One region of the Streptomyces sp. NPDC017225 genome, then DNA from elsewhere that is predicted to be linked to it. Evidence: predicted binding sites of a transcription regulator. Region 1 holds the regulator's gene; each other region holds the start of a gene.
The links. The regulator HrcA, encoded in region 1, represses chaperone genes, less so after heat shock. The targets are predictions, from matches to a motif close to TTNGCACTCNGNNNNNCNGAGTGCNAA.
Positions count from the first base shown of each region.

Region 2: the regulator HrcA is predicted to act here: its motif matches at 1,976-2,002, upstream of groES (co-chaperone GroES).
Region 3: the regulator HrcA is predicted to act here: its motif matches at 1,960-1,986, upstream of groL (chaperonin GroEL).

Region 1 is NZ_JBIRNE010000003.1:697,596-701,666, reverse strand. Features, by position in the region: gene ACH4NX_RS10415 (DUF3097 domain-containing protein) at 1-253, opposite strand, end outside; gene ACH4NX_RS10410 (MBL fold metallo-hydrolase) at 321-1,064, opposite strand; gene hrcA (heat-inducible transcriptional repressor HrcA) at 1,251-2,267, shown strand; gene dnaJ (molecular chaperone DnaJ) at 2,268-3,404, shown strand; gene ACH4NX_RS10395 (nitronate monooxygenase) at 3,550-4,071, shown strand, end outside.
Region 2 is NZ_JBIRNE010000005.1:318,090-322,160, reverse strand. Features, by position in the region: gene groL (chaperonin GroEL) at 1-1,357, opposite strand, end outside; gene groES (co-chaperone GroES) at 1,521-1,829, opposite strand; gene ACH4NX_RS14985 (polysaccharide deacetylase family protein) at 2,059-2,820, opposite strand; gene ACH4NX_RS14980 (polysaccharide deacetylase family protein) at 2,910-3,851, opposite strand; gene ACH4NX_RS14975 (methyltransferase domain-containing protein) at 3,942-4,071, shown strand, end outside.
Region 3 is NZ_JBIRNE010000006.1:36,670-40,740, forward strand. Features, by position in the region: gene thrC (threonine synthase) at 1-899, shown strand, start outside; gene ACH4NX_RS15730 (MoaD/ThiS family protein) at 896-1,171, shown strand; gene ACH4NX_RS15735 (cold-shock protein) at 1,588-1,791, shown strand; gene groL (chaperonin GroEL) at 2,148-3,773, shown strand; gene ACH4NX_RS15745 (NADH:flavin oxidoreductase) at 3,999-4,071, shown strand, end outside.

The DNA of each region.
Region 1 (4,071 bases):
GCGCCGGACCGGAGGAGGGGCGGACCAGCGTCACCACCCGCCCCTCCAGCAGGAAGCCGCGCGGCTCCATCGGGAACACCCGGTGCTTGCCGAAGCGGTCCTCCAGGGTCACCGTGCCCGCCTCGCAGCCGATCACCGCGCCGCAGAAACCGGTGCCGGGCTCCTCGACCACCAGGCCGGGATCGGCCGGGACCTCCGGAACCGGCTGCGGTTTCTTCCACGGAGGGGTCAGGTCGGCGGAGTACTGGCGCATTCTGATGACGGTACGAGAAGCGGGCGCGTCGTGATCGGTCCGACACGCTGAACCGGGTCCGTCGTGATCAGCGCGACACGCCGAACCGGGCAGCCAGCGCGTCCCGTTGAGCCCGCACGAAGCCCGCGTCCACCACCGCTCCGTGACCGGGAACGTACAGAGCGTCCTCGCCGCCCAGGTCCAGCAGCCGGTCCAGCGCGGCCGGCCAGCGTGCCGGTACGGCGTCCGGGCCCGCCTGCGGCTCCCCCGACTCCTCGACCAGGTCACCGCAGAAGACGACCGCCGGGTCGCCCGGCACCAGCACCGCGAGATCGTGGGCGGTGTGCCCCGGGCCCACGTCGGCGAGCAGGACCCGCCGGCCGCCGCCCAGGTCGAGCGTGCGCTCGCCGCGGACCTCGTGGCCGACGCGGACGAGAGCGTCGGCCGCCTCCCGCGCCGCCCGCGCGTCCAGCCCCTCCGCCACCGCGTCCGAACGGAGCGCCTCCCGCCCCTGTCCGCCCCGCGCGAACACCGCGTCCGTCCCCACCGCGCCGTAGACCTCCGTGCCCCGGGGACCCGCGAACGCCGCCGCGCCGAAAACGTGGTCGAAGTGCGGGTGCGTCAGCGCGAGATGTGTCACATGGTGACCGGCGAGTTCCCGCGCCCCCGCGCGCAACCGGGCGCCCTCACCGAGACTCGACCCCGCGTCGACCATCAGCGCCGCGTCCGCGCCGACGACCAGCCCCGCCGTGCAGTCCCACACCGGCAGCCGGCGCCGCCCCACCCCCGCCGCCAGCCGCTCCCACCCCAGGTCCTCCCAAGTCACCGTCACGGCGACGACGCTAGCGCTGTGCCGCCTCCGCGCACGGAGGGCGTGCCCCGGCCTTGCCGGGGGCGTACCCCACGGCCGTACACTGGGCCGGGGAAGTCTGGCACTCGCGCACCGTGAGTGCCAGGGAAGACAGTGGGGCCCCCGGCAGGACGCCGGCGGACGACGAGATCTTGGAGGTGTGCGCGAGTGCTCAGTGAACGCAGGCTCGAGGTGCTGCGCGCCATCGTCCAGGACTACGTCGGCACCGAGGAGCCGGTCGGCTCCAAGGCCCTCACCGAGCGGCACAACCTCGGCGTCTCACCGGCCACCGTGCGCAACGACATGGCGGCCCTGGAGGACGAGGGGTTCATCGCCCAGCCGCACACCAGCGCCGGGCGCATCCCGACCGACAAGGGCTACCGGCTCTTCGTCGACAAGCTGGCCGGCGTCAAGCCGATGACCGGGCCCGAGCGGCGTGCCATCCAGAACTTCCTGGAGGGCGCCGTCGACCTCGACGACGTGGTGGCCCGCACGGTGCGGCTGCTCGCGCAGCTGACCCGGCAGGTCGCCGTCGTGCAGTACCCGTCGCTGACCCGCTCGACCGTGCGGCACGTGGAGTTGCTCTCCCTGGCGCCCGCGCGGCTGATGCTGGTGCTGATCACCGACACCGGCCGGGTCGAGCAGCGGATGGTCGACTGCCCGGCGCCGTTCGGCGAGGCGTCCCTGGCGGACCTGCGCGCGCGGCTCAACAGCCGGGTCGCCGGGCGCCGCTTCTCGGACGTGCCGAGCCTGGTGGAGGACCTGGCGGAGGCCTTCGAGGCCGAGGACCGGGGTACGGTCTCCACCGTGCTCTCCACTCTCCTGGAGACGCTGGTCGAGGAGAACGAGGAGCGGCTGATGATCGGCGGCACCGCCAATCTGACCCGCTTCGGGCACGACTTCCCCTTGGTGATCCGACCCGTCCTCGAGGCGCTGGAGGAGCAGGTCGTGCTCCTCAAGCTGCTCGGCGAGGCGAAGGATCCGGGCGTGACCGTCCGTATCGGTCATGAGAACGCCCACGAAGGACTCAACTCAACGTCCGTCGTGTCGGTGGGCTACGGTTCGGGCGGCGAGGCGGTTGCCAAGCTCGGCGTGGTCGGACCGACCCGCATGGATTACCCGGGAACGATGGGAGCGGTACGCGCAGTGGCACGGTACGTCGGACAGATCCTGGCGGAGTCGTAGGTGGCCACGGACTACTACGCCGTACTCGGCGTACGCCGCGACGCGTCCCAGGACGAGATCAAGAAGGCGTTCCGGAGGCTCGCCCGCGAGCTGCATCCGGACGTCAACCCCGATCCGAAGACCCAGGAGCGGTTCAAGGAGATCAACGCCGCCTACGAGGTGTTGTCGGACCCGCAGAAGAAGCAGGTCTACGACCTCGGCGGCGACCCCCTCTCGCAGGCCGGCGGCGGTGGCGCGGGTGGCTTCGGCGCGGGTGGCTTCGGGAACTTCTCGGACATCATGGACGCGTTCTTCGGTACGGCGTCGCAGCGCGGGCCGCGCTCGCGCACCCGCCGCGGCCAGGACGCGATGATCCGCATCGAGGTCGAGCTGGACGAGGCGGCCTTCGGTACGACCAAGGACATCCAGGTCGACACCGCGGTCGTCTGCAACACCTGCAACGGCGAGGGCGCCGCCCCGGGCACCAGTGCCCAGACGTGCGACATGTGCCGTGGTCGCGGTGAGGTGTCGCAGGTCACGCGGTCCTTCCTGGGCCAGGTCATGACCTCGCGCCCCTGCCCGCAGTGCCAGGGTTTCGGCACCGTGGTCCCGACCCCGTGCCCCGAGTGCGCGGGCGACGGCCGGGTCCGCTCCCGGCGCACCCTGACCGTGAAGATCCCGGCCGGCGTCGACAACGGCACCCGGATCCAGCTCGCGGGCGAGGGCGAGGTCGGCCCCGGCGGCGGCCCCGCCGGTGACCTGTACGTCGAGATCCACGAACTGCCCCACTCGACCTTCCAGCGCCGGGGCGACGACCTGCACTGCACGGTCACCATCCCGATGACGGCGGCGGCCCTGGGCACGAAGGTGCCGCTGGAGACGCTCGACGGCGTGGAGGAGATCGACATCCGCCCGGGCACCCAGTCCGGCCAGTCGGTCCCGCTGCACGGGCGCGGCGTCACCCACCTGCGCGGCGGCGGCCGGGGCGACCTCATCGTCCACGTCGAGGTCCTGACCCCGAGCAAGCTCGACCCCGAGCAGGAACGCCTGCTCCGCGAGCTGGCCAAGCTGCGTGGCGAGGAGCGTCCGCAGGGACAGTTCCAGCCCGGGCAGCAAGGGCTGTTCTCGCGGTTGAAGGACGCGTTCAACGGGCGCTGACACCCGGTGCCCACAAGCCCCTGGCGAGGCCCGCGCCAGGGGCTTTCCCATGGGTACGGGACGGTCGCGCGACGGGGATGCTCCTGGCGTATGCCGACGGAAGCCCGGATTCGGACCCGTCCACAGGACGTGACACCATGCGGTCATGTCCTCCGCACTGACCGATCTTTTCCCCTATCCGATCGTGCAGGCGCCCATGGCGGGCGGCGTCTCCGTGCCGCGGCTCGCCGCCGCGGTCTGCGAGGCGGGCGGACTGGGATTCCTGGCCGCCGGGTACAAGACCGCGGACGGGATGTACCAGGAGATCAAGCAGTTGCGGGGACTGACCGCCCGCCCTTTCGGCGTCAACCTCTTCATGCCGCAGCCGGAGTCGGCCGACCCGTCCGCAGTCGGGGTCTACGCCCACCAGCTGGCCGGTGAGGCCGCCTGGTACGAGACGGAGCTCGGTGACCCCGAGTGCGGCCGGGACGACGGCTACGACACCAAGCTCGCGGTGCTGCTGGACAACCCGGTGCCGGTGGTGTCGTTCCACTTCGGCGTCCCGAGCCGTGAGGTCGTCGACTCCCTGCACCGGGTCGGCACCTTCGCCCTGGTCGCCGCGACCACCGCGGAGGAGGCCCGGGCCGTGGAGCTGTCCGGCGCCGACGCGGTGATCGCGCAGGGCGCC
Region 2 (4,071 bases), on a different contig from region 1:
AGCGCAGCGGCTCGACGGCGGCGCGGCGGACGACCGCGACACCCGTGGCCTCGTCGCCGGTCTTGCCGAGGTTGCCCTCGAGGACCTTGACGGCGTGGACCAGCGCGGAGCCACCACCGGAGACGATGCCCTCCTCGACCGCGGCGCGGGTCGCGGAGATGGCGTCCTCCAGACGGTGCTTGCGCTCCTTCAGCTCCACCTCGGTGGCGGCGCCGACCTTGATCACGCACACGCCGCCGGCCAGCTTCGCGAGGCGCTCCTGGAGCTTCTCGCGGTCCCAGTCGGAGTCCGTGTTCTCGATCTCGGCCTTGATCTGGGCGATGCGGCCCTGGACCTCGTCGCGCTTGCCGGCACCGTCGACGATCGTGGTGTCGTCCTTGGTGACGGTGATGCGACGGGCGGTGCCGAGCACCTCCAGGCCGACCTGGTCGAGCTTGAGGCCGACCTCCTCGGAGATGACCGTGGCGCCGGTGAGGACGGCCATGTCCTGGAGCATCGCCTTGCGGCGGTCGCCGAAGCCGGGGGCCTTGACGGCCACCGCGTTGAACGTGCCGCGGATCTTGTTCACGACGAGGGTGGAGAGCGCCTCGCCCTCGAGGTCCTCGGCGATGATCAGCAGCGGCTTCGAGGCGTTGGCCTGGATGACCTTCTCCAGCAGCGGCAGCATGTCCGCGATGGAGGAGATCTTGCCCTGGTTGATGAGGATGTACGGGTCCTCGAGGACCGCCTCCATGCGCTCCTGGTCCGTCACGAAGTACGGCGACAGGTAGCCCTTGTCGAAGGCCATGCCCTCGGTGAAGTCCAGCTCCAGACCGAAGGTGTTGGACTCCTCGACGGTGATGACACCGTCCTTGCCGACCTTGTCCATCGCCTCGGCGATGAGCTCGCCGACCTGCTGGTCCTGGGCGGACAGCGCGGCCACGGCGGCGATGTCGGACTTCTCCTCGATCGGGCGCGCGGTGGCGAGGAGGTCCTCGGACACGGCGGCGACGGCCGCGTCGATGCCCTTCTTCAGCAGCGCCGGGGAGGCACCGGCGGCGACGTTCCGCAGGCCCTCGCGGACCAGCGCCTGGGCCAGGACGGTGGCGGTGGTGGTGCCGTCACCCGCGATGTCGTTGGTCTTGGTCGCCACCTCCTTCACCAGCTGGGCACCGAGGTTCTCGTACGGGTCCTCGATCTCGACCTCGCGGGCGATCGTGACACCGTCGTTGGTGATGGTCGGGGCGCCGAACTTCTTGTCGATGACGACGTTGCGGCCCTTGGGGCCGATCGTCACCTTCACCGTGTCGGCGAGCTTGTTGACGCCGCGCTCGAGGGCGCGACGGGCGTCCTCGTCGAACTTCAGGATCTTCGCCATGGGAGCGTGAGCCCTCTCGGAAATCTGATCTAAGTGAAAACTGACTGCGCCCCTCGCGCCCGGCTTGTTTAGGTCGCGGGTGCCAGGGGCGCAGCGGCTGAGCTATGTGCGTCGAGGCGGGCCGACTACTGATCGACCCGGTTCCCGGCGCTTACTGCTCGACTTACTTCTCGACGATCGCGAGCACGTCGCGGGCCGAGAGGACGAGGTACTCCTCGCCGTTGTACTTCACCTCGGTGCCGCCGTACTTGCTGTAGAGCACGACGTCGCCGACGGTGACGTCGAGCGGAAGACGGTTGCCGTCCTCGAAGCGGCCCGGGCCCACGGCCAGGACGACGCCCTCCTGGGGCTTCTCCTTGGCGGTGTCCGGAATGACCAGGCCCGAAGCCGTGGTCTGCTCGGCGTCGAGCGGCTGGACCACAATGCGGTCCTCGAGCGGCTTGATGGCAACCTTGGAGCTGGTGGTCGTCACGATCCGACCTCCCCCTTCGGAGATCTCACGGGGTTAACTGTCTGAGGTGGCGACCAGGTGGATCCGTCGTCGCGGGTGCCGGACCTGCCCGTCGCGTAGTTGGCACTCTCCGGTGGGGAGTGCCAGAGCCGAGACTATGACCGCGATTAGCACTCGGTCAAGCGGAGTGCCAATGCCGACGGCGCGTCGGGGGTAAATCGGCCTGGACGGCCGCGTCCTCGGACACCCCCTACAAGTAGTCCTCCAGGCGGCCCACCCGCAGCCCCTGCTCCTCGATCTCGTCCAGCAGGCGCTCGGTGCGGGCGCTCAGACCCACGCCCGTCGGGTGGTCCGGGACGACGGACACGATGTCGCCGGGGCGGAGGCTGTGCTCGCCGCGGGTGTAGGTGAGGCCCCCCGCGGGGTCCAGGGCCGCCCGAAACAGGACGACCGCCGTGATGCCGCAGTCGGCGGCGGCGCGCAGGGTCGTGGTGTCGTACCTGCCGTAGGGCGGGCGGAAGAGGCGGGGGCGGACGCCGAAGCGGGACTTGAGCTTGGTCTGCTGGCCGCAGATCTCGGCGCGCTGGCCGGCGTGGGGCAGGCCGCGCAGGGAGCGGTGCTCGAGGGTGTGGTTCTGCAGGCTCGCACCGACCGAGCGCAGCCGGGCGAGGTGGCCGTACGCCGGTCCGGCGACGGTGTCGGTGAGGAACAGGGTGACCGGGAGCCGCCGCTCACGGATCAGGCCGGCGAAGCGCGGGTCGCGCTGGGCGCTGTCGTCGAAGGTGAGGAAGACGACCGGGTCGGCGGTGCGGACGTGGTCCACGACGGGCGGCAGGCCCCGCACCCGCCCGCCGGTCCGGCTGTTGTCCTGCCCGTGGCCTTGTCCGTGGCCTTGCCCGTCGCCCTTCCCGCCCGCCCGGGCCTGTTGCGCCACCGGCGGGCGTTCGGCGGGGGCGACGGAACGAGCGCAGCCGGACAGCAGTACGGCGGTCAGCACGGCCATGACGGCCATGACGGCCGTGGCATGCCGGGCGGACGTGAGGGCGGGCCGGGCGGACGTGGCCGTCGGGGCGGCCCCGGTCGGCCGGAGCCGCCCGCACCTCACAGGTAGTCCTCCAGCCGGGCCACCGCGTACCCCTCCGCGGTGACCTTGTCGAGGAACTCGCGGACCATGTCGCGCATGGTGCCGCCCCAGTCGTCCTCGCCCCGGAAGTGGGTGAGGACGATGTCGCCGGGGTGGATCTCGCGGTCCCACTCGCGGTAGTCCCAGTGGTCGGCGAAGACCTCCTCGTTCCAGATCGGGGCGTACTCGATGCCGCAGGACCTGGCCGCCCGCAGGGTGTCGCGGTTGTAGTTGCCGTAGGGCGGACGGAAGAGGGTCGGGCGCTCGCCGTAGCGCTTCTCGATGACGTCCTGCATGCCGCAGATCTCGCGCTTCTGCTCGGCGTAGGACAGGCCGGGCAGATAGGGGTGGTTCAGGGTGTGGTTGGCCAGGGTGACGCCGCGGTCCCGCATCTTCCTGAAGTAGCCGTAGTCCTCCTTCACCAGGTAGTCGCTGAGGAAGGCGGTGTACGGGATCCTCAGCTCGCTCATCATCCGCAGGAACGCCGGGTCCTTCTCGGCGCCGTCGTCGATGGTGAGGAAGACGATCTTCTCCTTGGTGGGGACCGAGGTGAAGACCGGCGGGAGGTCCTCCTGCCCGTCCACCTCGAAGCCCTCGCGCGCCTTGATCTCCGGCTTCTTCGCGGGGGGCGGCGGGGCCGTCAGCGGGACCTTCTTCAGGTTCCAGCGCCTGGCGGCGGCGACCCGGGCGGTGTGGGCCGCGCGCAGTTCGGACGCGTAGGCGTCGAGCGCGCGGGCCGGGGGTGCCTGCAGCGGCTGCGAGCCGGCGGCGCCCCGCTCCCCGGAGGCGTCCTGCGCACAGCCGGAGGCGAGGGCGGCGACGGCGAGCACGGCGACACCGCCGCGCGTCCGGAGCCCTGGAGAAGACGCCCGGAACACCCTGGACGCCCGACTCTTGTCATTTTGTACGACTGCTCGCATGGTGCCGGATCCTCGCAGTCCCCGGCCGTCGGGCCGCGCCCGACACCGCGCCGGAGGCACACGATCCACCGACTGGCCCACAATGTCCCGGTGAACGACCTCGACGCCCTCCTCGCCCTGCTCACCCCCGAAGGCCGCGCCCTCCTCGACGAGGTGCGCGACACCGACCCGGCGCGGGAACTCGCGGTCGCGACCCGGTTGCGGCGCACGCATCCCGCCG
Region 3 (4,071 bases), on a different contig from region 1:
GCGTCGTCGCGCAGGCCATCGAGGCCGCCCGCGCCTTCGGCTTCACCACCCTGTCCTGCTCCTCCACCGGCAACCTCGCGGGCGCCGTCGGCGCCGCCGCCGCCCGCGCCGGCTTCCGCTCCTGCGTGTTCATCCCGCACGACCTGGAGCAGGGCAAGGTCGTCATGGCCGCCGTCTACGGCGGTGAGCTCGTCGGCATCCAGGGCAACTACGACGACGTGAACCGCTTCTGCTCCGAGCTGATCGGCGACCCGGCCGGCGAGGGCTGGGGCTTCGTCAACGTCAACCTGCGACCGTACTACGCGGAGGGCTCCAAGACCCTGGCGTACGAGATCTGCGAGCAGCTCGGCTGGCGGCTGCCCGACCAGATCGTCGTCCCGATCGCCTCCGGCTCGCAGCTCACGAAGATCGACAAGGGTCTGCAGGAGCTGATCAGGCTCGGTCTGGTCGAGGACAGGCCGTACAAGATCTTCGGCGCCCAGGCCGAGGGCTGCTCGCCGGTGTCCACCGCGTACAAGGCCGGCCACGACGTCGTACGCCCGCAGAAGCCGGACACCATCGCCAAGTCCCTGGCGATCGGCAACCCGGCCGACGGCCCGTACGTCCTCGACATCGCGCGCCGCACCGGCGGCGCCGTGGAGGACGTGAGTGACGAGCAGGTCGTCGACGCGATCAAGCTGCTCGCGCGCACCGAGGGGATCTTCGCGGAGACCGCGGGCGGCGTGACGGTCGGCGTCACGAGGAAGCTGATCGAGAACGGCGTCCTGGATCCGTCCCTCACCACCGTCGTCCTCAACACCGGCGACGGCCTGAAGACCCTCGACGCGGTGGCCGGTACCGGCCTCACCGCCACCATCCGCCCGAACCTGGACTCCTTCCGAGAGGCTGGCCTCGCATGAGCGTGACCGTTCGCATCCCGACCATCCTGCGCACCTACACCGGCGGCAAGGCCGAGGTCGCCGCCGACGGCGCGAACCTCGGTGAGGTCATCGCCGACCTGGACAAGAACCACACCGGCATCGCCGCCCGCGTGCTGGACGACCAGGGCAAGCTCCGCCGCTTCGTCAACGTCTACGTCAACGACGACGACGTCCGCTTCGAGCAGGGCCTTCAGACCGCGACCCCCAACGGCGCGGGCGTCTCCATCATCCCCGCGGTCGCCGGCGGCTGATACGCGTCGATACACGTCGTAGTACGAATTGCCCTCTCCGTAAGAGAAACGGAGGGGGCAATTCCATGTGATTGAGCACGGTAGAGTTGGGGAACGCGCTCCCGATCGCGAGATCGGGAACTCCGCCTCCCTGCCGCCGGCCCGACAAGAAATAGCCAAAATGCGGGCGTATTTCGCGGCTTTTGTTCCCTTCGTGGACCCCGACTTGACCCGAATTCAGGCGAATTCTTGCCATATTCCGGACCGGGTGCGTCCAGATTTCTCGTCCGACTGACCTGTTGCAGAGGGCAGTTGGACAGATACATTCGGCCGCGGTCGACGCGTTCCGGCGCACGCCCCCAGTCGTGGGGGGCGAGGTCTGACCCGGGTCCGCGAAGTGCGGATCTGTGCAAGGGCCAGTAATAGGGGAGTTAGGCATGGCTCAGGGCACCGTCAAGTGGTTCAACGCGGAGAAGGGGTACGGCTTCATCGCGGTCGACGGTGGTGCGGATGTTTTCGTCCACTACAGCGCGATTCAGATGGACGGCTACCGCACCCTCGAAGAAGGCCAGCGGGTCGAGTTCGAGATCTCGCAGGGTCAGAAGGGCCCGCAGGCCGACATGGTTCGCCTCAGCGCCTGAGACGCGCGGCCACCGCAGCGCGGTCTTCAGCCGAAGGGCCCGTACCTCCCGGGGTACGGGCCCTTCGGCCTGCCCGGACGCGCCCGGGACGCGCTCCGGACCATGCCGGGACCGCCCCCGGGCGGTGTTCGCGGGTGGCTGAGCGCCGGTGTCGATCCCCGAGAGGCGCTTGCACTCGGCAGGGGCGAGTGCTAATCATTGCGTTAGCACTCTGAAGGTGAGAGTGACAACGAAGGACCGGGTCGGTGAGGCCCGCAGGCCGGGTGGGGAAGGAACCACACGGCAGGCGAGCCGTCCGTCGCGGGCGCGGGCGCGGTCCGAAGGAATCACCCCCAGTCCTGGAGGGACCACTTCACATGGCCAAGATCATCGCGTTCGACGAGGAGGCACGGCGCGGCCTCGAGCGCGGCATGAACCAGCTCGCGGACGCCGTCAAGGTGACGCTCGGCCCCAAGGGCCGCAACGTCGTCCTCGAGAAGAAGTGGGGCGCCCCCACGATCACCAACGATGGTGTCTCCATCGCCAAGGAGATCGAGCTCGAGGACCCGTACGAGAAGATCGGCGCCGAGCTGGTCAAGGAAGTCGCCAAGAAGACGGACGACGTCGCCGGTGACGGTACGACCACCGCGACCGTTCTCGCTCAGGCCCTGGTCAAGGAAGGCCTGCGCAACGTCGCGGCCGGCGCCAACCCCATGGCCCTCAAGCGCGGCATCGAGAAGGCCGTCGAGGCCGTCTCCGCCGCCCTGCTCGAGCAGGCGAAGGACGTCGAGACCAAGGAGCAGATCGCCTCCACGGCCTCCATCTCCGCCGCCGACACCCAGATCGGCGAGCTCATCGCCGAGGCGATGGACAAGGTCGGCAAGGAAGGCGTCATCACCGTCGAGGAGTCCCAGACCTTCGGTCTGGAGCTGGAGCTCACCGAGGGTATGCGCTTCGACAAGGGCTACATCTCGGCGTACTTCGCCACCGACATGGAGCGTATGGAGGCGTCGCTCGACGACCCGTACATCCTGATCGCCAACTCCAAGATCGGCAACGTCAAGGACCTGCTGCCGCTCCTGGAGAAGGTCATGCAGTCGGGCAAGCCGCTGCTGATCATCGCCGAGGACGTCGAGGGCGAGGCCCTGTCGACCCTGGTCGTCAACAAGATCCGCGGCACCTTCAAGTCCGTCGCCGTCAAGGCCCCGGGCTTCGGCGACCGCCGCAAGGCCATGCTCGGCGACATCGCCATCCTCACGGGCGGCGAGGTCATCTCCGAGGAGGTCGGCCTCAAGCTGGAGAACGCCTCCCTGGACCTCCTGGGCAGCGCCCGCAAGGTCGTCATCACCAAGGACGAGACCACGATCGTGGACGGCGCCGGCTCCGCCGACCAGGTCCAGGGCCGGGTCAACCAGATCCGCGCCGAGATCGAGAACAGCGACTCGGACTACGACCGCGAGAAGCTCCAGGAGCGCCTGGCGAAGCTGGCCGGCGGCGTGGCCGTCATCAAGGCCGGTGCCGCCACCGAGGTCGAGCTCAAGGAGCGCAAGCACCGCATCGAGGACGCCGTTCGCAACGCGAAGGCGGCCGTCGAGGAGGGTATCGTCGCCGGTGGTGGCGTGGCCCTGCTCCAGGCCTCCCAGGTCTTCGAGAAGCTGGAGCTGTCGGGTGACGAGGCGACCGGCGCCAACGCCGTGAAGCTCGCCCTGGAGGCCCCGCTGAAGCAGATCGCCGTCAACGGTGGTCTCGAGGGCGGCGTCGTCGTGGAGAAGGTCCGCAACCTGACCGTCGGCCACGGCCTGAACGCCGCGACCGGTGAGTACGTCGACATGATCGCCGAGGGCATCATCGACCCGGCGAAGGTGACCCGCTCTGCTCTGCAGAACGCCGCCTCCATCGCCGCGCTGTTCCTCACCACCGAGGCCGTCATCGCCGACAAGCCGGAGAAGGCCGCCGCGGGCGGCGCCCCGGGCGGCATGCCGGGCGGTGACATGGACTTCTGATCGACCCAGGTCGATCAACCGTCCTTCACGTACCGAGGGCGGCACCCCCTGTTCCGGCAGGGGGTGCCGCCCTCGGGCGTTTTCGGGGCCGGCCGGGCGGTGTGCCACGGATCACAGCGGGCCGGCACGGACGGACGGAATGGCGCGGCGGGGCGTGCCGGTTGTCGCCGGAGTGCGTTGAATGCATGCGCACATACCGAACGGTACCTCCAGAGGAGCCCCCACGTGACCGTCACCGCCTCCGACGCCGCCTCGCGCGCCGCCCAGGTCCTCGCCCGCCCGGCCACCATCAACGGCC